2 regions of the Saccharopolyspora sp. NPDC045839 genome follow, and region 1 is predicted to be linked to the other one. Evidence: riboswitches for the same ligand, from Rfam matches in the RefSeq annotation. Region 1 holds a riboswitch; the other holds the start of a gene.
What was found. A riboswitch is a leader RNA that binds a small molecule or an ion and turns the genes downstream of it on or off. The one in region 1 is predicted to bind S-adenosylmethionine.
Positions count from the first base shown of each region.

Region 2: another riboswitch for S-adenosylmethionine. It lies ahead of thrC (threonine synthase); the one in region 1 lies ahead of AC07EQ_RS12305 (aminotransferase class V-fold PLP-dependent enzyme).

Region 1 is NZ_JBWKKH010000007.1:55,356-58,674, forward strand. It holds gene lspA (signal peptidase II) at 1-438, opposite strand, end outside; gene AC07EQ_RS12305 (aminotransferase class V-fold PLP-dependent enzyme) at 661-1,998, opposite strand; SAM riboswitch class IV at 2,039-2,154, opposite strand; gene ileS (isoleucine--tRNA ligase) at 2,302-3,319, opposite strand, start outside.
Region 2 is NZ_JBWKKH010000008.1:83,363-86,681, reverse strand. It holds gene AC07EQ_RS13935 (ComEC/Rec2 family competence protein) at 1-152, shown strand, start outside; gene thrC (threonine synthase) at 255-1,523, opposite strand; SAM riboswitch class I at 1,536-1,669, opposite strand; gene holA (DNA polymerase III subunit delta) at 1,766-2,752, shown strand; gene rpsT (30S ribosomal protein S20) at 2,824-3,084, opposite strand; gene AC07EQ_RS13915 (TSUP family transporter) at 3,293-3,319, shown strand, end outside.

The DNA.
Region 1 (3,319 bases):
CAGGTTGCCGCAGGCGCCGCCGAGCACCAGGCCGAGTCCCACCGCCCAGCCCGGCGAGCGCAGCTTCGGCGCCAGCCAGATGATCACGCCGACGACCGCGATGGCGAGCAGCGCGAGCAGCCAGGTCATCCCGGTGGCCAGCGAGAACGCGGCACCGGGGTTGCGCAGCACGTCGAGGTAGAGCAGGCCGCCGAACAACTCGACCGGCTGCTTGCCCTCCAGGTTGGCCACCACGGCGACCTTGGTGAGGATGTCGATGGCCAGGGCCACCACGGCGACCCCGCCCAGCAACCCGAGCAGCTTCCCGGAGGCGCGCTTGGGCGACTCCGCCGCCTCGGCTTGCGTCTCGGGTGCCTGTTCCGCGGCGGTCGGCTCGGTGCCCGCCGGCTCTGCTGAGGACTCCCTCGGGGAGGACTGCTCGGTGCTCACACCGGCCATTGTCCCTGAACCTGGACGGGCGCATCACGGCAGTACCGAATCGCTGAACCCCGACGCGGGGAACCGCCCGATTTTAGGCAAAACCGGAAGCCCCGATCGTTGCGCCCCGCCACGAAGATTCCCAATTTTAGGCAAAATCGGGAGACCCGGCCCGGTGCGGGAAGCTCCCGATTTTAGGCAAAATCGGGACGAATGGAAGTCCGGTTCCGCGGTGCGGAGCGGTCAGCCGAGGAAGTCCGGCAGCGGGCGCGGGTCGTTGACCGGCGCCCAGCGGCCGTCGACCTGCTCGTACCGCCAGACCGGACCCACTGCCACCAGCCGCCGCAACGCGTTCACCAGGCGGTCGATGTGCTCCGCCGTCGTGCCCAGCCCGACGCTGACGCGCACCGCGCGGTCGGCGGCCGAGCCCGCCCGCGAGAGCAGCCGACGCGTGGCCACGTGCGCGCAGAACAGGCCGTCGCGGACGCCGATGCCGTGCTCCGCGGAAAGCGCCGCGGCCAGCAGGCCGGGGTCCTGCCCGTCGATGGTGAAGCTCACCACGCCGACCCGGTCATGATCGGCGTCGAACAACCGGAGCTCGCGCAGCCCCGGCACGCCGCGCAGCCCGGCCCGCAGCCGGCGCAGCAGCGTCTCCTCGTGCTCGACGACGTCCGGCCAGTTCGCCGCGAGGGTCTCGCAGGCCTTGGCCAGCGCGTGCACCCCGACGGTGTTCGGCGAACCGGCCTCGTGCCGCTCCGGCCCGGTCGTCCAGCTGACCGACCGCTCCTGCACCAGCCGGGTCGCGCCGCCGCCCGCCAGGTACGGCTCGGCGGCGTTGAGCCAGTCCGCGCGGCCGATCAGCGCGCCCGCGCCGAACGGCGCGTAGAGCTTGTGCCCGGAGATCGCGACGTAGTCGACGTCGAGCTCACCGATCCGCACCGGCCGGTGCGGCGCGAGCTGCGCGGCGTCCAGCACGGTGCGCGCCCCGCGCCGCCGCGCTGCCTTCGCCAGCTCGGCGACCGGCCACACCTCGCCGGTGACGTTGGAGGCGCCCGTGATCACCGCCAGCCGCGGCCCCTCCGGGCATTCGGCCAGCGCCGCGTCGAGCGCGGCGACCGCGTCCGCCGGGGTCTCCGGCGCGGGCAGCCGGCGCACCCGCGGGCCGGACCAGGGCAGCAGCGCGGCGTGGTGCTCGGTGTCGAAGACGACGACTGAGGTGCCGCGCGGCAGCGCCCGCCCCAGCAGGTTCAGGGCGTCGGTGGTGTTGCGCGTGAAGATCACCGAGTCGGTGCGCCGGGCGCCGACGAAGGCCCGGAGCTTGTCCCGGGCGCCCTCGTAGACCCGGGTGCACACCTGGGAGGCGAACCCGGCGCCGCGGTGCACGCTCGCGTACCAGGGCAGCAGCTCGTTCACCGCCGACTGCACCGGCTCCAGACAAGGCGCGCTCGCCCCGTGATCGAGGTTCGCGTATCCGATGTGCTCGCCGGTGACCAGCGGGACCTGCAGCGAGCGGCCGACGACAGCGGGGATCCGGTAGTCCACATCGGACTGCTTCGGGATGTCGATGACGGCAGAAGACATGACGGCCTCCTCGGGGGCCTCATCGGACCCGCCCAGGAGGGGTCCGCGCTTGCCGGATCGCCCTGCACGACCGGCCAGGTCCTCACCCGGGGCACCCCACCGCGGTTGGAGGGTTGCCGGCCAGCAAGCCGGGGCTTGACGCTGGCACTCATGACCTTCGACTACGGACCTTAGAAAACCGCTGCGGCACCGGACAACAGCGATCCCGGATCGTGGGAGCGGCCTTGGTCACACCGATCCCGGAAGCGCGAAGGGCGCTTCCCGCCGGGAAATCCGGCGGAAAGCGCCCTTGACCTCGCGGGATCAGGCCTTGGTGACGCCGATCTTGATCTCGGTGCCCTCACCGGCGGTGCCGGTGAAGCCGTCCGCCACGTCGCCGGACTCGACCGCGTTCGCCAGCGTTTCGGCCGCGATGAACTCGCGGTGCTCGGCGACGGCCGACAGGACCTCGGCCGGGGCCGAGATCGCCACCGCGATCCGGTCGGAGACCTGGAAGTCCGCCTCCTTGCGGGCCTGCTGGACGACGCGGACCACGTCGCGGGCCAGGCCTTCGGCCGCCAGCTCCGGGGTCACCTCGGTGTCCAGCACCACCAGGCCCTTGCCGCCGGGCAGCGCCGATGCCGCGCCGGGGTCAGTGGAGACCAGCCGCTCGTCGAACTCGTTCTCCTGCAGCTCGATGCCGGCCGCGACCACGGTGCCGCCGGTGCGCTGCCATTCGCCCGACTTCACCGCCTTGATCACCTTCTGCACGTCGCGGCCCAGCCGCGGACCGGCGGCCCGCGCGTTCACCGCGATCTCGAAGTGACCGTGCGCGGCGACGTCGGTGCTCAGCTCCAGGTCCTTGACGTTGACCTCGTCGCGGATCAGGTCCGCGAAGGGCCGCAGCGCCTCCGCGTCCGGGGTGGCGACCACGAGCTTGGCCAGCGGCAACCGCACCCGGAGGTTGTTGGACTTGCGCAGCCTCGACACCGACGAGCACACCTGGCGCACCTCGTCCATCGCGGTCACCAGCGCGGCGTCCGCGGGCAGCTCGTCGACCAGCGGCCAGTCCGCCAGGTGCACCGAGCGGCCGCCGGTCAGCCCGCGCCAGACCGCCTCCGCGGTCAGCGGCAGCATCGGCGCCACCACCCGGCTGGTCACCTCCAGCACGGTGTGCAGCGTGTTGATCGCGTCCCGGTCACCCGCCCAGAAGCGGTCGCGGGACCGGCGCACGTACCAGTTGGTCAGCACTTCCAGGAAGTCCCGCACGTCCGAGCAGGCGCCGGCGAGGTCGAACGAGTCCATTGCGGACTGCACGTCGCCGACCAGCTCGTGCGTCTTT
Region 2 (3,319 bases), on a different contig from region 1:
GGCACCCCAGCCCGTTCATCGTCGACAACCTCACCCGTGCGGGCACGAAAGTGCTGCGCACCGATCAGGAAGGAGATATCGCGATCCTGCCCGGCCCGCAGGGTCCCCGCTACGTGGCCAGGGGCGACCCGCTGCGCGCAGGCGAGTCGTAGGACGAGGCGACCCGAATACCCGTGTTAGTCCCTTGTGGACGAAAGCGCGGCGCCACCGCCGTGCGGTGACGCCGCGCCCTCGAATCAGGTCGCCGGGTCGGCTCAGAGGCCGAGCGCCTGGTTGACCGCCTCGGTGGTCGGCGCGACGGTGGCCTTCGGGCCGATCTGGTCCTGCACCGCGTCCAGGGTCTTCAGGCCGTCACCGGTGATCAGCAGCACGGTCTCGGCATCCGGGTCGATCTTGCCCGCCTCGATGAGCTTCTTCGCCGTGGCCACGGTGACCCCACCGGCCGTCTCGGCGAAGATGCCCTCGGTGCGCGCCAGCAGCCGGATGCCGTCGCGGACCTCGTCGTCGGTGACGTCCTCGATGGCGCCGCCGGTCTTGCGCACGATGTCGAGCACGTAGGGGCCGTCGGCGGGAGCGCCGATGGCCAGCGACCGGGCGATGGTGTCCGGCCGCACCGGCTGGACCACGTCGTGGCCGCTCTTGTACGCCGTCGACACCGGGGAACAGCCGGTGGCCTGCGCGCCGAAGATCCGCACCGGGCTCGGCTCCACCAGGCCGACCTGGCCGAGCTCGTTGAATCCCTTGTAGACCTTGGTCAGCTGCGAGCCGGAGGCGATCGGCACCACGATCTGCTCGGGGATGCGCCAGCCGAGCTGCTCGGCGACCTCGAAGGCCAGCGTCTTCGAGCCTTCGGAGTAGTAGGGCCGGACGTTGACGTTGACGAACGCCCAGTCCTCGTGCTCGGCGGCGAGCTCGGTGGCCAGCCGGTTCACGTCGTCGTAGTTGCCGTCGACGGCCAGCAGCGAACCGTCGTAGACCGCGCTCATCAGGATCTTGGCGCGCTCCAGGGTCTTGGGCACCAGCACCACCGAGTCCCAGCCGGCGCGGGCCGCGGCTGCGGCCACCGCGTTGGCGAGGTTGCCGGTGGAGGGGCAGGCCAGCACCTTGAAGCCGAATTCGCGGGCGGCGGCCAGCGCCACCGCGACGACGCGGTCCTTGAAGGAGTGGGTGGGGTTGCCGGTGTCGTCCTTGATCCAGATCCGCTTGACGCCCAACGCCTTCGCGAGGTTGTCGGCCCGGATCAGCCGGGTACAGCCCGGGTCGGTGTTCGGGTGCTCCTCGACGTTGGAGGGCACCGGGAGCAGCTGCTTGTAGCGCCAGATGGAACGCGGGCCGGCCTCGATGTCCTCGCGGCGGATCCGGCCGAAGTCGTACGCGACCTCGAGCGGGGAGAAGTCTTCCAAGGAGACGAATTCCGGGGCCAGCGGCTGCCGGTGGCCCTCTTCCTTGGACACCAGTTCGACGGCATTGCCCAGGTCGTAGGTCTTCTTCGCCGAATTCTGGGCATGGGCAGCAGCGGTCATCGCGAGGTCCTCTCCTCATCTGTCCCGCGGACGGGTCGGAATTGGCACCGCTTTCGTCAGAGACCTCGCGGGTGAAAATCACGATTCGCTGACGAACGGTTGCCGGGGCTTCATCGGGCCGTTCCCTCTGCCCCTCTGGATGAGCTATTCGGTTGTGCCGGCAACGCTAGTGGACCGCGCCGGGTTCTGGCCAGCACGATCCAGATGGCGGGACCGTCGCGGGTGCGTGCGACGATGCGTGCATGAGTGCACCGGCCGTGGTCCCCGATCCGCTGCATCTGGTTATCGGCGACGAAGAACTGCTGGTGGAACGCGCGCTGTGGGCGGCCGTCGGAGCCGCCCGCGCCGTGGATCCGGAGGCCGAGCTGCGCCGCGTGAAGGTGAGCGAACTCACTCCTCCGGAGTTGGCGGAGCTGCTCAGTCCGTCGTTGTTCGCCGAGGGCCGGGTGCTGGCCGTGGAGTCCGCGCAAGACGCGGGCAAGGAGATCGCCGAAGCGCTGCTGACGTACGCCCGGCAGCCGGCGGACGGGGTCACGCTCGTCATCGTGCACACCGGCGGCGGCCGGTCGAAGTACGGCAAGGAACTGCCCAATGCGCTGCGCAAACTCGGCGCGCGCGTCACCGAGTGCAACAAGATCACCAAACCTGCCGAGCGGGAGGCGTTCGTCCGCGACGAGGTGCGCCGGGCCGGCGGGAAGACCGATGCGGCCGGTGTGGCCGCCCTGATCGAATCGGTCGGTTCGGACCTGCGCGAGCTGTCGGCCGCGGCGACGCAGCTGGTCGCCGACACCGGCGGCAAGGTCGACGAGACGGCGGTGCGCCGCTACCACCGCGGGCGTGCGGAGGTGACCGGGTTCGCGGTCGCGGAGAAGGCGGTGACCGGTGATCGGGCTGCGGCGCTGGAGGCCTTGCGGTGGGCCGTGCAGCTCGGCGTTCCGCACGTGCTGATCGCCGATGCCCTCGCTGATTCGGTGCGCACCATCGGCCGGGTCGCCGCCGCGGGTGGCCGGAACGATCCGTTCCGGCTGGCGGGTGAGCTCGGCATGCCCGCGTGGAAGGTGAAGAAGGCGCTGGCGCAGTCCCGCGGCTGGAACGCTTCGAGCCTCGCGCAGGCGCTGCAGGCGGTCGCGGAGGTCAACGCCGGGGTCAAGGGCATGGCCGCCGACGCCACCTACGCCCTGGAGCGGACCGTCCTCCGGCTCGTGGAGCTCCGCAACCAGCGTTCGTGACCCGCGCTTTCCCGTGAATGCAAACGGCCCCCTGCCCGTGGCGGGAAGGGGGCCGGAAGCTCGGCCTCAGCTCAGAGCTGGTTGGCGCGCTGCGCCAGCGCGGACTTCTTGTTCGCGGCCTGGTTCTTGTGGATGACGCCCTTGCTGGCGGCCTTGTCCAGCGCGCGGCTGGCGGCCTGCTGCAGCTCGATGGCCTTGTCCTTCTCGCCGGCGTCAGCGGCCTCGCGGAACTTGCGGATGGCGGTCTTGACCGCGGACTTCACGGCCTTGTTCCGCTGCCGGGCCAGCTCGTTGGTCTTGATCCGCTTCATCTGGGACTTGATGTTGGCCACTGTGGCGCCTCTTCTCAGTCTGTTGAATCGATCGTGCCGCGCTGTCGTCGGCGCTGCCCCAGGGCAGATTTCCTCCACGGCGGAATGCCGCACGGCACGGTCGTCCATGTTAACAGCGGCCACCTGCGCCGATGGTGGCGGGCGGGACCGCGCGACGGCGGTCACATCGGCTCGGATCCCGCGCCTGCGGACCATAGGGTCACTCTTCGTGCTCGATGCGTTGAACTGGCCCGGA